3 regions of the Saccharopolyspora sp. NPDC002376 genome follow, and region 3 is predicted to be linked to each of the others. Evidence: riboswitches for the same ligand, from Rfam matches in the RefSeq annotation. Region 3 holds a riboswitch; each other region holds the start of a gene.
What was found. Region 3 has a riboswitch for glycine ahead of gcvH (glycine cleavage system protein GcvH). Riboswitches for the same ligand answer to the same signal wherever they lie in the genome.

Region 1 (5,612 bases), on a different contig from region 3:
CGTTGCGCATCGGGGTGCCGATCCACGCCGACGAGTCGGTGCTGGACGAGGCCGGGCTGATCATCCCGGACGAGCAGGAGGACGAGGTGGAGAAGTTCCGCGAGTTCCTCGACTCCGTGTCTCCCGAGGACTTCCGCGGCGCGGACACCTGAGGCGTCGCAGACCCGAGATCTGACATCCGGCCCCCGCTTGCAGTTGCAGGCGGGGGCCGGGTCGTCCCGGCGCCCGCGCGTCGCGTTGACCTCCTCGCGAGGCAGGCATACCGTCGGGTTACGCGAAATCGCCCTGGTGTGATTCAGCGGGTGAACCGCCGATGCGGCGGTGCTGCGCCGCTGGCTGTCGGCGGGGTGTTCGCGGCCCTGATCGCAATCGATTCGGGCGCTGGTGATCGTCGTCGGCGACAAGCCGGACGAGGGGAGGCAGGCGTGGTCGAGGAAGCGTCCAACGGGGATGCTGCCGCGGAGCAGGGTGGGCTGTTCCCAGACGCCTCGCTGCCGGACGAACTGGTCGGCTACCGGGGCCCGGCCGCCTGCCAGATCGCCGGCATCACTTACCGCCAGTTGGACTACTGGGCGCGCACCAAGCTGGTCGGCCCGTCCATACGCGGTGCGGCCGGTTCCGGCTCGCAACGGCTGTACTCGTTCAAGGACATCCTGGTGCTCAAGGTGGTCAAGCGCCTGCTGGACACAGGGGTGTCGCTGCACAACATCCGGGTCGCGGTGGAGCACCTGCGCAACCGCGGCGTCGAGGACCTGGCGCGGCTGACGTTGTTCAGCGACGGGACGACGGTCTACGAGTGCACCTCTGCCGAGGAGGTGGTCGACCTGCTGCAAGGTGGTCAGGGCGTGTTCGGCATCGCCGTCAGCGGTGCGATGCGCGAGATCAGCGGCACCATCCACGAGTTCCCGGCCGAGCGGGCCGACGGCGGCGAGATGGTGCAGGCGGCGGACGAGCTGTCCCGCCGTCGCCGGGACCGCCAGGCCGAGACCGGCTGACCAGCCCTGGCCGTGATCGAAAGACTGTGCCGCAGCTCGCATCAGAGGTCCGCGCGGGCCACCTGATCGGGTAGGCTGCGACACATCGCCGACCCCGTGCGGGAGAGTCCGGCCCGGCCTAGCCGCGGTCGGCGCCGAAGGAGCAAAACCTCCCCGACAACCTCTCAGGCCACCTGGACCGCACGGGCGAGATACCTCTGGAAAGAGGTGGTGCCATTCGCTGGCACCACCCGCCGACGGTGCAAGCCCGGTCCCCGGGTGAAGCTCTCAGGCGTTCGCTTCGCGGACGGTGACAGAGGGGGAGAGCAGCGCAGTCCTGGCTGTACTGCCGCCCCTGTGTTCGCCGCGATGATTGAGGTTTGGCGATGTCCGACGTGACCCACGACCGCATTCCCCTGGCCGCTCTGGAGCACGGCACGCCGTTCTCCGACCGGCACGTCGGGCCGTCCCCGGCCGAACTGGCCCGCATGCTCGACGTGATCGGCGTCGGTTCGCTGGAGGAACTGGGCCGCAGCGCGGTGCCGGACGCGATCCGCGAGGACGACCTGCGCTTGGCGCTGCCCCAGCCGGCCACCGAGACCGCTGCGCTTGCCGAGCTGCGCGACCTCGCGCGCCGCTGTCACCCGCACACCGAGATGATCGGGCTCGGTTACTACGGCACCACGACCCCGCCGGTCATCCTGCGCAACGTGTTGGAGAACCCGGCCTGGTACACCGCGTACACGCCGTACCAGCCGGAGATCTCACAGGGCCGGCTCGAGGCGCTGCTGAACTTCCAGACGATGGTGGCCGACCTGGCCGGGGTGCCGGTGGCCAACGCGTCCATGCTGGACGAGGCGACCGCCGCGGCCGAGGGCATGACGCTCGTGCGCCGCGCCGGCAAGTCCAAGTCGCCGCGCTTCCTGGTCGACTCCGACACGCTGCCGCAGACCATCGCGGTCATCCAGACCCGCGCCGAGCCGCTGGGCATCGAGGTCGTCGTCGCCGACCTGTCGGCAGGGCTGCCCGAGGACGAGTTCTTCGGCGCGCTGCTGTCCTACCCGGGTGCTTCGGGTTCGGTGCGCGACCACGAGCGGATCATCGCCGAGGCGCACGAGCGCGGGGCGAAGGTCGTGGTGGCGTCCGATCTGCTGGCCCTGACGCTGCTGCGCGCGCCCGGTGAGATCGGTGCGGACGTGGTCGTCGGCAGCACCCAGCGATTCGGCGTGCCGATGGGCTTCGGTGGTCCGCACGCCGGATTCATGGCCGTGGCCAAGGGATTCGAGCGGCAGCTGCCCGGCCGACTGGTCGGTGTGAGCGTCGACGCCGACGGCAACAAGGCCTACCGCCTGGCGTTGCAGACCCGGGAGCAGCACATCCGCCGCGAGAAGGCGACCAGCAACATCTGCACCGCGCAGGTCCTGCTGGCCGTGGTGGCGTCGATGTACGCCGTCTACCACGGTCCGGCCGGGCTGAAGGCGATCGCTACCCGCGCGCACCGGATGGCGTCCGTGCTGGCCGAGCAGCTGCGGCGCGGCGGCGTCGAGGTGCTGCACCAGGACTTCTTCGACACGATCGTCGCGAAGGTGCCGGGGCGGGCCGATGAGGTCGTGTCCGCGGCGCGGCGCGGCGGCATCAACCTGCGGCGCATCGACGTCGACCGGGTGGGCATCAGCTGCGACGAGACCACCACGCGCGCCAACCTGGCGACGGTGTGGCAGGCCTTCGGCATCGACGGCGTGGACGTCGACGAGCTGGACGCGCAGACCTCCGACGCGCTTCCGCTGGCGCTGCTGCGCACCTCCGAGTACATGACGCACCCGGTGTTCCACAGCCACCACTCCGAGACCTCGCTGCTGCGCTACCTGCGGCGGCTGTCGGACAAGGACGTCGCGCTGGACCGCAGCATGATCCCGCTGGGGTCGTGCACGATGAAACTCAACGCGACCGCCGAGATGGAGCCGATCACCTGGCCGGAGTTCGGTTCGCTGCACCCGTTCGCGCCCGCGCAAGACGCCGAGGGTCTGCTGTCGCTGGTCAAGGACCTGGAGACCTGGCTGGCCGAGGTCACCGGTTACGACGCGGTGAGCCTGCAGCCCAACGCCGGTAGCCAGGGTGAGTTCGCCGGTCTGCTGGCCATCCGCGCCTACCACCGCAGCCGCGGTGCGGCCGACCGGGACTTGTGCCTGATCCCGGCCAGCGCGCACGGCACCAACGCCGCCAGCGCGGTGATGGCCGGGATGCGCGTGATCGTGGTGCGCTGCGACGAGCAGGGCAACATCCAGCTGGACCACCTGCGCGAGCTGGTCGCCGAGCACGCCGACGACCTCGCCGCGATCATGATCACCTACCCGTCCACGCACGGCGTCTACGAGGACACCGTGCGCGAGGTGTGCGGTCTCGTGCACGACGCCGGCGGCCAGGTCTACGTCGACGGCGCGAACCTCAACGCGCTGATCGGCCTGGCCCGGATGGGCAAGTTCGGCTCCGACGTCTCGCACCTGAACCTGCACAAGACGTTCTGCATCCCGCACGGCGGCGGTGGCCCGGGCGTCGGCCCGATCGGCGTGCGGGAGCACCTGTCGCCGTTCCTGCCGAACCACCCGCTGCAGCCGGCGGCCGGTCCGGAGACCGGGGTGGGCCCGATCAGCGCGGCGCCGTGGGGCAGCGCCTCGATCCTGCCGATCTCGTGGGCCTACGTGCGGATGATGGGTGCCGACGGGCTGCGGCGCGCGACGCTGACCGCGGTCGCGGCGGCCAACTACGTGGCGCGGCGGCTCAACAACTACTTCCCGGTGCTCTACACCGGCAAGGGCGGCTTCGTCGCCCACGAGTGCATCCTGGACCTGCGCGAGATCAGCAAGACCAGCGGCATCAGTGTGGACGACGTGGCCAAGCGGCTGGCCGACTACGGCATCCACGCGCCGACCATGTCGTTCCCGGTGGCCGGGACGCTGATGGTGGAGCCGACCGAGAGCGAGAACCTGGCCGAGCTGGACCGCTTCTGCGAGGCCATGATCGCGATCCGCGCGGAGATCGACAAGGTCGTCGCCGGGCAGTGGCCGGCCGAGGACAACCCGCTGGTCGGTGCCCCGCACACGGCCGAGTGCCTGGCCAAGGACTGGGACCACGCCTACTCCCGCGAGGAGGCGGCCTATCCGCTGGGTACGGACGTGGCGAAGGTGTGGCCGCCGGTCCGCCGCATCGACGGCGCCCGAGGCGACCGCAACCTGGTCTGCTCCTGCCCTCCGCTGGACGCCTACCAGTCCTGATCGCCTGCCGGCCCCCGCTCGATGTGGGCGGGGGCCGTCGGGTGACACGCGGGGGTTGGCCCGGTTTGCGCGCCCTGCGGGACGGATGACACGGTGGCTCCTTCACCTGACCGGCTCCGACAAGGGAGTTGAGCATCATGCTCACCATCAGTGAGAGCGCCGCCGAGGTCATCAAGCTCGTCCTCGTCGGTGGTGACTCTCAAGAAGGCTCCGGGTTGCGCATCGCGCCGGCCGGGGACGGATTGCAGGCGTCGATCGCCGAGGCGCCCCAGGAGGGCGACGAGGTGATCGAGACCTCCGGGGTCCGGGTGTTCCTCGAACAGCAGGTCGCCACCCTGCTCGGGGACAAGACGCTGGATGCCGAAAGGGACGCCAACGGCGAACTGGCGCTGGCAGTCAGAGACTGATCCGAAGGACTTGCGGACGACCCGGGTGCTTTTGCCCGGGTCGTCTGTTTTTGCTTGCGAGAATGCGATCAGCACCTCTTGCCAAAGTCTGGTGACAGCACCTCGCGGGCAACTACCCTCCATAGGCAGTTGGATGTGCGGGAGGGTGCGAGATGCGGACCGAGACGCTCGCGATGCACATGAGCGACGGGTTGCTGAGCGCGCCGACGGCGGTGCTGTTCGCCGCTGTCGCGGTGGCGGGGTTGTCCCTGGCGCTGGTCAAGGCGCGCGGTGACCTCGACGATCGGACTGCGCCGATGGCCGGTCTGGTGGCCGCGTTCGTGTTCGCTGCGCAGATGATCAACTTCCCGGTGCTGCCGGGCGTGAGCGGGCACTTGCTGGGCGGTGCGCTGGCGGCGATCCTGGCCGGGCCGTGGGTGGGCGCGCTGTGCGTGGCCATCGTGCTGGTGGTGCAGGCGCTGCTGTTCGCCGACGGCGGGCTGACCATGCTCGGCGCGAACATCACCAACATGGCCTTGATCGGCACCGCGGTCGGCTATTTCGTCGCGCTGGCCTTGCGCCGCGTGGCCACTCGCAGCAGGGGCGGGTTGCTGGTGACCGCGTTCGTCGCGGCTTGGGTGAACACCGTTGCCGCGTCCGGAGGTTTCGTCCTGGAGTACGCCATCGGTGGCGCGGCCGGTTACGGCACCGGTACCGCTGCGATCGCCGTGGTCGGTGTGCACTGCTTGATCGGGTTGGGCGAGGGCGTGATCACCGCTGCCACTGTTGGCGCAGTGGCAGCGGTGCGGCCGGACCTGATCCACCTGCTGCGCGTTGCTCGTGTTGAGAAGGAGGCCGTGCGGTGACGGGGATGCGACGGTTCCTGCTGGTGTTCGGACTGGTGGTGCTGGTCATCGCCGGTGGGGTGGCCTACTTCGCCGACTCCGACCCGGACGGCTTGGACGCGGTGACCCAGCAGG
Region 2 (5,612 bases), on a different contig from region 3:
TCCACGTAGGCCATCCCGATCGGGTGGCCCAAGGTCGGGGACGGGGCGCCGCTGGTGACCACGCCGATCTCGGCGCCGTCGGCGTCCAGCACGCGGTAGCCGTGCCGGGGCGCGCGGCGCTGGTCGGTGCTGAGCCCGACCAGGGTGCGCTCGGTGGGCTTCTCCGCGACGGCGGCCAGCGCTTCCTTGCCGACGAAGTCGACGGTCTTGTCGAGCTTGACCACCCGGCCGAGGTTGGCGTGGAACGGCGTGAGCTCGGCGGACAGCTCGTTGCCGTACAGCGGCATGCCGGCTTCCAGGCGCAGCGTGTCGCGGCAGGACAGCCCGGCGGGCTGCAGCCCGTGCTCCGCGCCCGACTCGGTCAGCGCCTGCCACACGGCCTCGGCGTCGCCGGGCGCGGTGAACAGCTCGAAGCCGTCCTCGCCGGTGTAGCCGGTGCGCGCCAGCAGCACGTCCTTGCCCGCGACCTGGGCCGGGTAGCCCGCGTAGTACTTGACGCCGGAGAGGTCGGTCTCGGTCAGCGGCGCGAGGATCGCGACGGCGTTCGGGCCCTGGATCGCGATCAGCGCGTAGTCATCGGAGACGTCCTCGTGCTGGGCGTCGAACCCGCTGATCCGCTCGGTCAGCTCGGCGGAGACCACGGCGGCGTTCGCGGCGTTGGCCACCACCAGGAACTCCTGCTCGGCGAGGCGGTAGACGATCAGGTCGTCCAGCACACCGCCCTGCGCGTTGCAGATCATGGTGTAGCGCGCGCGGCCGGGCGTGATGCTGGAGGCGTTGGCGACCAGCGCGTGGTCCAGCGCGGCCGCGGCTTCCGGGCCGCTGATCCGGATCTCGCCCATGTGGCTCAGGTCGAACAGGCCGGCCGCGGTGCGCACCGCGTTGTGCTCGGCGATGTCACCGGAGTAGCGCAGCGGCATCTGCCAGCCGGCGAACTCGGTGAGGTTGGCGCCGAGTTCCTCGTGCACGTGGTGCAAGGGCGTCTGTCGTGGCGACGACATGGTGGTGGGACTCCTCCTGGTGGGCGCCGGTCGGCAGTCGAGGGCCGGTCAGCTCACTGCGCCCAACCTTATCGGGGACACCTCGACCCCGACCTGCGCGGGCTGCGCTGGTCGGGCGGTCTCCCCGGAGTCATTGGCCTGAGAGTTTCGCCACCTCGGGAGGTGGCTTGCACCGTGGGCGAGAAGTGCATGCTTCTGCTTTTCTCCGTGATCGCCTGGTGTCGTGCGGTGCCGGTGCCTGAGAGTTTGCTGGGGAGTGTTGCTCCTTCGGCGCCCCGGTCCCGAGAAGGGCCGGAGTCTCTCCCGCACGACGTCGTAGGCGCGCTATTCGGTTCTGCGTCAAGGACGCTACGAACCACCAGTGACCCACGTCAACCGGAAGGATGAGTGATCTCGTGCCGACTTGCTGTGGAGTTCTGAAAGAGCGTGAGGTCCAGTGGAGTGAAGCAGCGGGATCCCAAGAGCGTCGCGGAGTTAGTCGATCAAGGTGACGTCACGAGTGGAAGGCAACGGCGCTCATCTATACCGACCCGGAACTGGTCAAGCGCTTGAGTGGTCCGATCGAAGGGGACTTTGGCCCGGTGCCTCCGCCGGAAGGAGTCGATGAGTGACTCCCAAGCGTTAGCCGGTGAGTTCTCGGTACTGCTTCTGCAGGCCGTCGATGAGGGCTTCGAGGGCTAGTTCGAAGCTGGCTGCGTCGATTTCCGCTGCGTGTTCGCGGAGCAGGTGTGCCTTGTTCAGGTGGGGGAAGCGGTCGCCGTAGAGGTCCGCGTCGTCCGGGAAGCCGCCGCTGAACGAGCCCATCGCCGAGCCCACCACCAGGTACTTCGTCGAGGCGCCGATCATCGTGGCGTAGCGCTGCGGCCAGCCCGCGCTGGTCAGGCCGCCGTGCACCGCATCGGCTCGGCGCAGGGCGTTCTCGCGGCGGGCCGGGCCGTAGGCCAGGAACGGCACCAGGTTGGGGTGGGCCGCCAGCGCCGCGCGGTAGGAGCGGGCCCAGCTGCGCAGGCCGGTCGTCCAGTCCTGCTCGAAGTCCGAGACGTCCACCGAGCCCATCACGTCTTCGGCGATCTCGTGCAGCAGTTCTTCCTTGGTCGCGACGTGGTTGTACAGCGAGGCCGCGCGCACTCCGAGGCGTTCGGCGAGGCGGCGCATGGACAGCGCTTCCAGGCCATCGGCGTCGATGATCTCCAGTCCGACGCGGCGGATGCGTTCCGGCGACAGCCGGGGAGTGGTCGGTCTGGGCACGTCTTCTCCTAGTCGGATCTCTTGCGGCGCTCGCCGGGGCCGTCTTAGGCTGCCATAAAACTAACAACGTTAGTTAGATGGCCGCAGGAAAGGATCCGGCAATGGTCGACTTCTCGCTCTCCGACACCGAACGCGACATCAGGGACTGGGTGCGCAACTTCGTCCAGCGCGAGCTGGCGCCGCTGGAGCCGGAGGTGCTGCGCCGCGAGCGGGCCGGCGAGCGCGGCCTGACCAAGGACGAGCAGCACGAGCTGCAGCAGAAGGCGAAGGAAGCCGGGTTCTGGGGCGTGCAGACGCCCGAGGAGTACGGCGGAATGGGCCTGTCAGCGGTGATGTCCGCGCTGATCGAGATCGAACTCGGCCGCACCTACGTGCCGTTCCGGTTCGGCGGCTACGCCGACAACATCCTCTACTACGCCAACGAGGAGCAGAAGCAGCGCTACCTGCTGCCGACCATCGAGGGCACCCGCAAGTCCTGCTTCGCGATCACCGAGCCCGGCGCCGGGTCGGACGCCAAGGACCTGCGGACCACGGCGGTCAAGGACGGCGCCGAGTGGGTGATCAACGGTGAGAAGACGTTCATCACCGGCGGCATCGACGCCGACTTCGTGATGGTCTTCGCCGTCACCGACAAGGAGAAGGGCGCCAACGGCGGCGTCACCTGCTTCCTGGTCGACCGCGACATGGGTTGGAAGTCCGAGCCGATCGACATCATGGGCCCGTGGGAGCGCCAGCCGGCCGCGCTGGTCTTCGACAACGTGCGAGTTCCTGAGGGCAACGTCCTCGGCGAGGTCGGGCACGGCTTCAAGCTCGCCATGCAGTGGATCGGCCACGGCCGCTACATGCTGCCCGCGCGAGCGCTGGGCTCCTGCGAGCGGCTGGTCGAGATGGGCATGGACTACGCCAAGCAGCGCGAGACCTTCGGCAAGCCGATCGCCGAGCGCCAGGCGATCCAGTGGATGGTGGCGGACTCGGCGGTGGAGATCGAGGCACTGCGCTGGCTGGTGCTGCAGGCGGCCTGGCAGATCGACCAGGGCATGGACTCGCGCCACGCGCAGTCGATCGCCAAGCTCTACGGCGCCACCCGCGCCAACGAGATCGTCGACCGGGTGCTGCAGATGCACGGCGGCATGGGCTACACCAAGGAGCTGCCGATCGAGCGCTGGTACCGCGACCTGCGCCTGCTGCGGATCTTCGAGGGCACCGACGAGATCCAGCGCCGCACGCTGGCCCGCAACCTGCTCAAGGGCCACGCATCGGTGCGCGGCGTTCTGGGCTGATCCTCCCACCGCGTCGGTATTCTGCTGATCAACAGTGAGTCCGAGATGCGGGGAGTAACGATGTCGCTGTTCGACAAGGTCACCGAGTTCGCCAAGAGCAAGCAGGGCAAGCAGGTCATCGACCAGGCGAAGAAGTACGCCACCGACCCGAAGAACAAGGAGAAGCTCGACCAGGTCAAGGACAAGTTCCTCGGCAAGGGCGACAAGAAGAGCTGACTCCCAAGACCAACGGCCCCGACTCCTTGGGTTCCAGAGTCGGGGATCGTTGTCCCCTTCTCCCCGAGAAGGCCGCCGTGTGGCCGGATTTTCGGCCTTCCCCGGCCCATTGATCGGTTAGGATTCGCGCTCGTTGCTGGCGTTGGGGAGGGGCGGTCATGTCGCAGCCACCTAGGCCTGGGGATTCTCAGGGAGCTGGTGGGGGCGTGCCGCCTCGCCGGCAGGGGCCGCCGCAGCCGTCCGGGCCGATTCCGACTCCTCCGCCACAGCAACAGGTTTCGAACCCGACGCCTCAGCAAGCTCCGAATCGGCCTGGGGCTGTGCTTGGTGCTGCTGCGCTCGGGGGAATTGTTGCGCTGGTCGTGCTCGGGGTTGCCGTTTACACGTTGGTCGCCGGGCTTGCTGGGGCCAGTGGGGGCGGGGAGATCGCCGTCGTGCTGCTGACGTTCATCGTCGGCGCCGTTGGCGTCATGCACGTGCTCGGAGTTGTCCGGCTGCTGAATCCGCGGTTTCCCAACACCGGGACGATGGCGATGGCCGGGTGGATCACGGTGGCCGTCACCGGGTTCGGCGTGCTCCGTTCTTTCCTCGGGCGCGGTGATAGGCCGGACCTCACCACGATGTTGGTATGGGTCGTTCTGGCTGCCGCTGTGATCACGTTGATGGTGCTGATCACGCGTCCGTCCGTCACGCAGTGGGTGCAGGCGACCCACGCGCACTCCCGCCAGCTCGGCCGCTCCCCCGAACAACGCCGCTGACCGCGGAGGGCGTCCAAATTTCCTTAAAATTGGGAAGGTCTGGGACAGCGCCGGGGTGGGAAATTCCAAATTTGGGGAAATTTGGGAGGGTTCCGCCGGGGCGCGGGTGGGTCAGCGGTTCTGCTCGGGGAAGACCAGGCGGTCCACGAGGAAGAACTTGATCACGAACATCACCACGTAGGTGCCCAGGAACGCTCCCCAGACGACCGCCACCTGCGCGCTGCGGGCATCTGGGAACAGGGACCGGGCGAGGCTTTCGGCGTTGTGGGTGGCGAGGGCGGCCAGCAGGGCCGTGGTCACCGAAATGATCGCGTAGCGCAGGATTTCGCCGCGCAGGTTCGCTCGGTCGGTGCTGCCCCAGGTGCGTCGGTTGAGGGTGAAGTTCGGGATCGCGCCCGCCAGCCACGCCATGATCGTCGCCGCTACCGGTGCGGCGCCGAGGGAGTAGGCGAGCAGGAAGACGACCTGGCTGATCGCGGTGGCCACCACCGATGCCGCGGCGAACCGGCTGATCAGTCGCCAGTACCGCTTGGCACCAGTCGTCTCGGTGGCCTGCGGTGCCATCTCGCCTCCGTGGGATCCGCGTTCGGCCGAACGATACCCAGCGGCGCTTCGCGCGGGCGTGAGTGCTGGAGACATGAAACGTCGTGACCGAGGCGGATTGCACGGTTGCGCTGTGCTGATGTGGGTGCGGAGGATTGGGCCGCGTGGCGGCTGGAATATACCAACGAGCCGGTGCACACTTGACCGCGAAACGTTTGCGGCCGCGTTCAAAGGCCGCGGTACGGGGAGCGGTGCCCCGGGCGGGGAGTGCTGAACTCCTCACCCGGGGCACCTACCGTGTGTCGGGGGGCTTCCACACGGTCTACCGAACAGTAACTCGTTCGGTTGATCTCGGCGATACGGCACGTGGGTAAATCTTCGCTCAGAGTCAGCATTGCGTGGTCGCCGCTGAAGGTTGTGCTGAATTTTCGAAGGGGTGGCGGCTCTGGTGGAACCGTCACCCCGGTGCGAGGTCAGCTGCGCACTGCCTCCGCAGTCTCCGCCACCTCGTCGGTGTCCCCTGCGCGGCGCTCTGCGAGGTGAACTCGGACGGTGTAGGCGATGGC
Region 3 (5,612 bases):
ACTGCGATGCGCCGACCAGGCCGGGCCACGCCGACATCGCGCAGTCGATGATCGCGTGCGCGGTTTCGCGGGAGCAGCCGTCGCAAGCCTGGATCGACAAACCTTGCAGCACAGTCAGGTAGAACGAGGCGATCGCCGCGATGTCCGCACCGGCCGGTACGTCGCCTTCGGCGACCGCGAGTTCCAGTCGTGCGTGCACCGCCCGGTAGTCGTCCTTGCGGCACTCGGCCAGGAATTCCTGGACTCGCTGGTTGTCCGGGCCGCAGTTGGTCGCCGAGAGCACGACCATGCAGCCCCTCGGCGTGCTGGGGTCCACGTAGGCGTCGGCGTTGTCGCGCAGCATGGCTTCGATCGCCTGGCGCGCGGTCGGGTGCTTCTGGAGCGAATGTTCGCCCACGGCTTCGTCGGCGCTGTTGTAGAGCGCGATCGTCTCGCGGAACAGGCCCTCCTTGGAGCCGAAGGCCGCGTAGAGGCTCGGTGAGCTGATGCCCATCGCCGCGGTGAGGTCGCTCAGCGCCGTCGCCTCGTAACCCCTCTCCCAGAACAGCTCCATCGCGGCATGCAGCGCGGTTTCGCGGTCGAAACTGCGCGGTCGACCTGGCGGCGGCATCTCACACTCCTCTGATCTCGGAGCGGTCATCATCGCCGACCCGGTTCCGGCCGACGCCGCAGCTCCCACCTCGTTGACACCCAGGATAACCCGTGCTAGCCATTTATATATCGTTCGATACAGAAATATGAGGTGCTCATGGGGTCTCTAACGGGCAAGGTTGCACTGGTGACCGGCGGCGGGCGCGGGATCGGCGCCGGTATCGCCGAACGACTGGCCACCGACGGCGCCGACGTCGCGATCACCTACAACACCGCTGCCGATCGGGCCGACGCCGTCGTCGGGAAGATCGAGGAGACCGGCCGCCGAGGCCTGGCGATCGCCGCCCCGGCCTCCGATGTCGACGCGGTGGCACGAGCGGTGCGGCAGACGGTCGACGAGTTCGGCCGACTGGACGTCCTGGTCAACAACGCCGGGATCTTCACCTGCGCGCCGATCGACGAGCTGACCCTCGAGCAGTTCGACGAAACCGTCTCCGTCCACGTGCGCGCGGTGTTCGTAGCCGTGCGGGCTGCTGTCGAGCACCTGCCCGAGGGCGGGCGGATCATCAACATCGGGAGCAATCTGGCCGAACGGGTTCCCGGCCCCGGTCTGAGCCTGTACTCGCTGAGCAAGTCCGCGTTGATCGGCTTCACCAAGGGCCTCGCCCGCGACCTGGGCCTGCATGGCATCACGGCCAACGTCGTCCACCCCGGCTCCACGGACACCGAGATGAACCCGGCCGACGGGACGGACGCCGACGCCGAACGGGCGCTGACCGCGCTCGGCCGCTACTCGACCCCCGCCGACATCGCGGCCACCGTCTCGCACCTGGCCGGCGAATCCGGACGGAACATCACCGGCACCTCGATCACAGTCGACGCCGGCGCCAACGCCTGAGAGCGGGGAGGACACCGGAATGCCCTGGGTCATCCTCATCGTCGCCGGGCTGCTCGAGATCGTCTGGTCGCTGGCGTTGAAGCACGCCGAAGGCATGACCCGGCTGTGGCCCGCGGTCGTGGGAATCGGGGTCGCCATGATCAGCCTCGGGATGCTGTCGTTGGCGTTGAAGCACCTGCCGGTCGGCAGCGCCTACGCGATCTGGGTCGGCATCGGCACGGTCGGCGTCGCCGTCGTGGGCATGCTCACCTTCGGTGAACCCGTGACGTGGCCGCGCCTGGCGTTCTTGACGTTGATCGTGGTTGGCATCGCCGGCCTCAAATTCGTCGAAGCCTGAGCGGCGCGGGCGGGGACGGGGGAACCCCTGCCACCGCCCGCACCGAATCAGCACTCGATGACGTTGACCGCGAGTCCGCCGCGGGCGGTCTCCTTGTACTTGACCTTCATGTCCCGGCCGGTCTCCCGCATCGTCTTGATCACCTTGTCCAGCGAGACGAAGTGGTTGCCGTCACCACGCATCGCCATCCGCGCCGCCGTGATCGCCTTGACCGAGGCCACCGCGTTGCGCTCGATGCACGGGATCTGCACCAGACCGCCGATGGGATCGCAGGTGAGCCCGAGGTTGTGCTCCATCGCGATCTCGGCGGCGTTCTCCACCTGACGCGGCGTCCCGCCGAGCACCTCGGCAAGCCCGGCCGCAGCCATGGAGCACGCCGAACCGACCTCGCCCTGGCACCCGACCTCGGCCCCGGAGATCGAGGCGTTCTCCTTGAACAGCACCCCGACAGCCCCGGCTGCCAGCAGGAACCGCACCACACCGTCGTCGTCCGCACCGGGTACGAACCGGGTGTAGTAGTGCAGCACCGCCGGGACGATGCCCGCCGCACCGTTGGTCGGCGCCGTCACCACTCGCCCACCGGCCGCGTTCTCCTCGTTCACCGCGAGCGCGAAGAGCGTGACCCACTCCAGCGGGTCGTCCTGATCGGTCAGCAGCGCGGCCAGCTCCGCCGCCCGCCGCTTGACCTTCAGCCCGCCCGGGAGTTCACCGGTGTTGCGGCAGCCGTTGTCCACGCACTCCCGCATGACGTGCCAGATGTCCAGCAGTTCCTTGCGCACGGCGTCCTCGCCGCGCCAGGACAGCTCGTTGGCCAGCATGACGCCGCTGATGGACAGGCCGGACTCCGCGGCGCGCTCGAGCAGTTCCATGCCGGTGCGGAATGGCAGCCGCAGCTCGGTCTCGTCCGGTTTGATCCGGTCGGACCCGGTCGCGTCCTCGTCGACGACGAAACCACCGCCCACCGAGTAGTACACCGCGCTGTCCAGCTCGGCGTCCCCGGCGAAGGCGGTGAACCGCATGCCGTTCGGGTGCACCGGCAGCGACCTGCGGCGGTGCATCACCAGATCGCGGTCCGAGCTGAACCGGATCTCGTGCGTCCCGTCGAGGCACAGCCGCCCCGTCTCGCCGATCTCGACGACCCGGTCCGCCACCGCGGCCGGATCGACGACCTCCGGGCTGTGGCCCTCCAGGCCCAGCAGCACCGCCTTCGGGCTGCCGTGCCCGTGGCCGGTCGCCCCCAACGAACCGAACAGCTCCGCCTTGACCCGCGTGACCTGCGGCAACCGGCCCGCGTCGCGCAGTCGTCGCGCGAATCGCTTGGCCGCCCGCATCGGTCCCACGGTGTGCGAACTGGACGGTCCGATGCCCACTGAGAACAGGTCGAAGACACTGATCGCCATTGATCGCCTCCGCTGCTGCCCGGGTCCTACTGCCCGATCAGTTCGGCGTACTGCTCCGCGGTGAGCACAGCACCGGTACCGGTGGCGCGCACCTCCAGCAGCCAACCGCCGGCGAACGGCTCGGCGTTGACCAGCGCGGGATCATCCACAACGGACTCGTTGATCGCCACGACCTCGCCGGTGACCGGCGCGAACAGGTCGCTCACGGACTTGGTGGACTCCATCTCACCGCAGGTCTGCCCGGCCTCGATCTGCTCGCCGACCTCCGGCAGCTGCACGAAGACGATGTCGCCGAGCGCCTCGGCGGCGTGGTCGGTGATGCCGATGCGGACCAGCTCGTCGCGGTCCTCGATCCACTCGTGCTCTTCGGTGTAGCGCAGGTTCTGCGGCAGGGACATGGTGGGAGGCTCCAAGGCTGCTCGGAGGGCGCGGGCGCGCCCGGAAATGTGCTGGGCCTCCCCCTCTGTTTCGGGACCTGAGAGCTTCGCCGCAGACCTGCGACTTGCACCTTGGGTGGCGCGCCAGCGGTGGCGCGCGCTTTCCAGAGTTGCCTCGCCCGAACGGTCATGGGTGCCTGAGAGTTTGTGGGGAGTCTTGCTCCTTCGGCGCCTCGCAGCTGGTACGAGGTCTCTCCCGCACGGGGTCGACGGCCAGTATGCGATTGTCAGACTGCTCAGCAACGATAAACGTGCCTGTCTTGGTGTCACAATGCCCTCCCCAACTGACCGCCAAGGCGGCCGCTTCTCCAGGAGGCCGGTGATGCTCGACGTCCGAGCACTGGTCGAACGGGTCGGCCCGACCCTGCTGCGCTCGGTGGTCGTCCCGGAATCGACCGCGTGCGTCGGCGACGTGGTCATCGCCGAACCCGACCAGCACCTGACCGTCGTCGACGGCGACCTCGTGCTGGGCGTGGCCGTCGCGGACCGCGAGCAGGCGGCGTCACTGGTGCGCGTCTGCGGCGACCGGGGCGCTTCGGCGGTGCTGCTGAAACCGCCGGTCTCCGCCGATGAGCGCATCGTCGCCGCGGCCGAGGCGGCCGGGGTCGCGCTGGTCGAGGTCCGGTCGGAGACCGCGTGGGCCCAGCTGGTCTGGCTGATCAGGGCGGCGCTGGCCGGGACCGACATCGACGAGGCGGGCGCGCGCAGCCCCGGGGTCGGCGATCTGTTCCGGCTCGCCGACGCGGTGGCCGACGTGGTGGACGCGCCGGTCACGATCGAGGACGCGCGCTCCCAGGTGCTGGCCTACTCGGCCCGGCAGGACCTCACCGATCCCGCGCGGGTCTCGACGATCATGGGGCGCAGGCAGCCGGACGACGTGCTGGCCAAGTTCCGGGCGTACGGCACCTTCCGCAAGCTCAGCAAGGGCAGTTCGGCGATCTTCGTGCCCGCCCAGCAGGACGGCACGCTGCCCCGATTGGTCGTGCCGATCAGGATGGGCGGCGAGCTGCTCGGATCCATGTGGGCGGTGGTGCCCGAGGAGGTTTCCGAGGAGCGTGCGACGGCGTTCGCCGACACCGCACACCTGGTCGCGCTGCAGCTGCTGCGCTGGCGGGCGGTGGCCGACGCCGAGCGGCGGCGCAGCGCGGAGCAGGTGCGGCTGCTGCTGGACGGCGGCGAGGGCTGGCGGGTCGCGGCCAACGAACTGGCCGTCCCGAACGAGCGACACCGGGTGATCGCGATCGAGATGCCCGCCTCAGCCGGGCCCGCCGAAGGGCACCGGTTGGCGCTGTGGGAGTGGATCACGCGCGGGATCGGCCGCCGGCCGCTGGTCACCGAGATCGGCACGATGCTCTACGCGGTGGTGCCGGACCGCGGCGACCGCGGCGGCTGGCTGGAGCTGCGCACTGCGCTCGCCTCGCACGACATGTCACCGCGCCCGCTGATCGCGGTGGGCACCTCGGTGGCGGTGGCGGACCTGCACCAGTCGCGGTCGCAGGCCGAAGAGCTGGTCAGCCTGCTGCGCACCGGCAAGCTGCAGGAACGGGTCGCGGTCTACGAGGACTACTGGCACCTGCTGGTGCTCAGCCGCATGGCGGGCGCGGCGACCGACGCGGGCATCGGCGCGCTGGGACCACTGCAAGTCATGCGCGAGCACGACCGCACCCAGGGCACCGAGTACCTGGCGACGCTGCGCGCCTGGCTGCGCCACCCCGGCGACCCGCGGCAGGCGAGCCAGGAGCTGAACGTGCACCCGAACACCTTCCGCTACCGGATGAAACGGCTCGCCCAACTCGTCGACATCGACCTGGACGACCCGGACGTCCGCTCGGCTCTGCTGGTCCAACTGCTCGCCGAACGCTGGGCGCAACACGGCTGAGAGCCTGCCGGCGTATGCCGTCCGCGCTTGTGGAAGCGGCGTAGCCGCTTGCATCCCCCTTCGCAGGGTG

Region 1: linked by a shared signal. The riboswitch ahead of gcvP (aminomethyl-transferring glycine dehydrogenase) and the one ahead of gcvH (glycine cleavage system protein GcvH) in region 3 are both predicted to bind glycine.
Region 2: linked by a shared signal. The riboswitch ahead of gcvT (glycine cleavage system aminomethyltransferase GcvT) and the one ahead of gcvH (glycine cleavage system protein GcvH) in region 3 are both predicted to bind glycine.

Annotation. Positions count from the first base shown of each region.
Region 1 is NZ_JBSFBZ010000013.1:106,827-112,438, forward strand. Features, by position in the region: gene ACWCO2_RS12035 (bifunctional nuclease family protein) at 1-152, shown strand, start outside; gene ACWCO2_RS12040 (MerR family transcriptional regulator) at 426-995, shown strand; glycine riboswitch at 1,085-1,186, shown strand; gene gcvP (aminomethyl-transferring glycine dehydrogenase) at 1,361-4,246, shown strand; gene ACWCO2_RS12050 (HesB/YadR/YfhF-family protein) at 4,384-4,653, shown strand; gene ACWCO2_RS12055 (energy-coupling factor ABC transporter permease) at 4,806-5,498, shown strand; gene ACWCO2_RS12060 (PDGLE domain-containing protein) at 5,504-5,612, shown strand, end outside.
Region 2 is NZ_JBSFBZ010000008.1:23,042-28,653, reverse strand. Features, by position in the region: gene gcvT (glycine cleavage system aminomethyltransferase GcvT) at 1-1,001, opposite strand, end outside; glycine riboswitch at 1,119-1,217, opposite strand; glycine riboswitch at 1,218-1,317, opposite strand; gene ACWCO2_RS08335 (TetR/AcrR family transcriptional regulator) at 1,623-2,249, opposite strand; gene ACWCO2_RS08330 (acyl-CoA dehydrogenase family protein) at 2,351-3,529, shown strand; gene ACWCO2_RS08325 (hypothetical protein) at 3,590-3,745, shown strand; gene ACWCO2_RS08320 (hypothetical protein) at 4,066-4,503, shown strand; gene ACWCO2_RS08315 (GtrA family protein) at 4,615-5,067, opposite strand; gene ACWCO2_RS08310 (sulfite exporter TauE/SafE family protein) at 5,520-5,612, opposite strand, start outside.
Region 3 is NZ_JBSFBZ010000010.1:2,748-8,359, reverse strand. Features, by position in the region: gene ACWCO2_RS09665 (TetR/AcrR family transcriptional regulator) at 1-610, opposite strand, end outside; gene ACWCO2_RS09660 (SDR family NAD(P)-dependent oxidoreductase) at 749-1,489, shown strand; gene ACWCO2_RS09655 (DMT family transporter) at 1,509-1,826, shown strand; gene ACWCO2_RS09650 (L-serine ammonia-lyase) at 1,874-3,226, opposite strand; gene gcvH (glycine cleavage system protein GcvH) at 3,253-3,624, opposite strand; glycine riboswitch at 3,680-3,777, opposite strand; glycine riboswitch at 3,778-3,872, opposite strand; gene ACWCO2_RS09640 (PucR family transcriptional regulator) at 3,986-5,542, shown strand.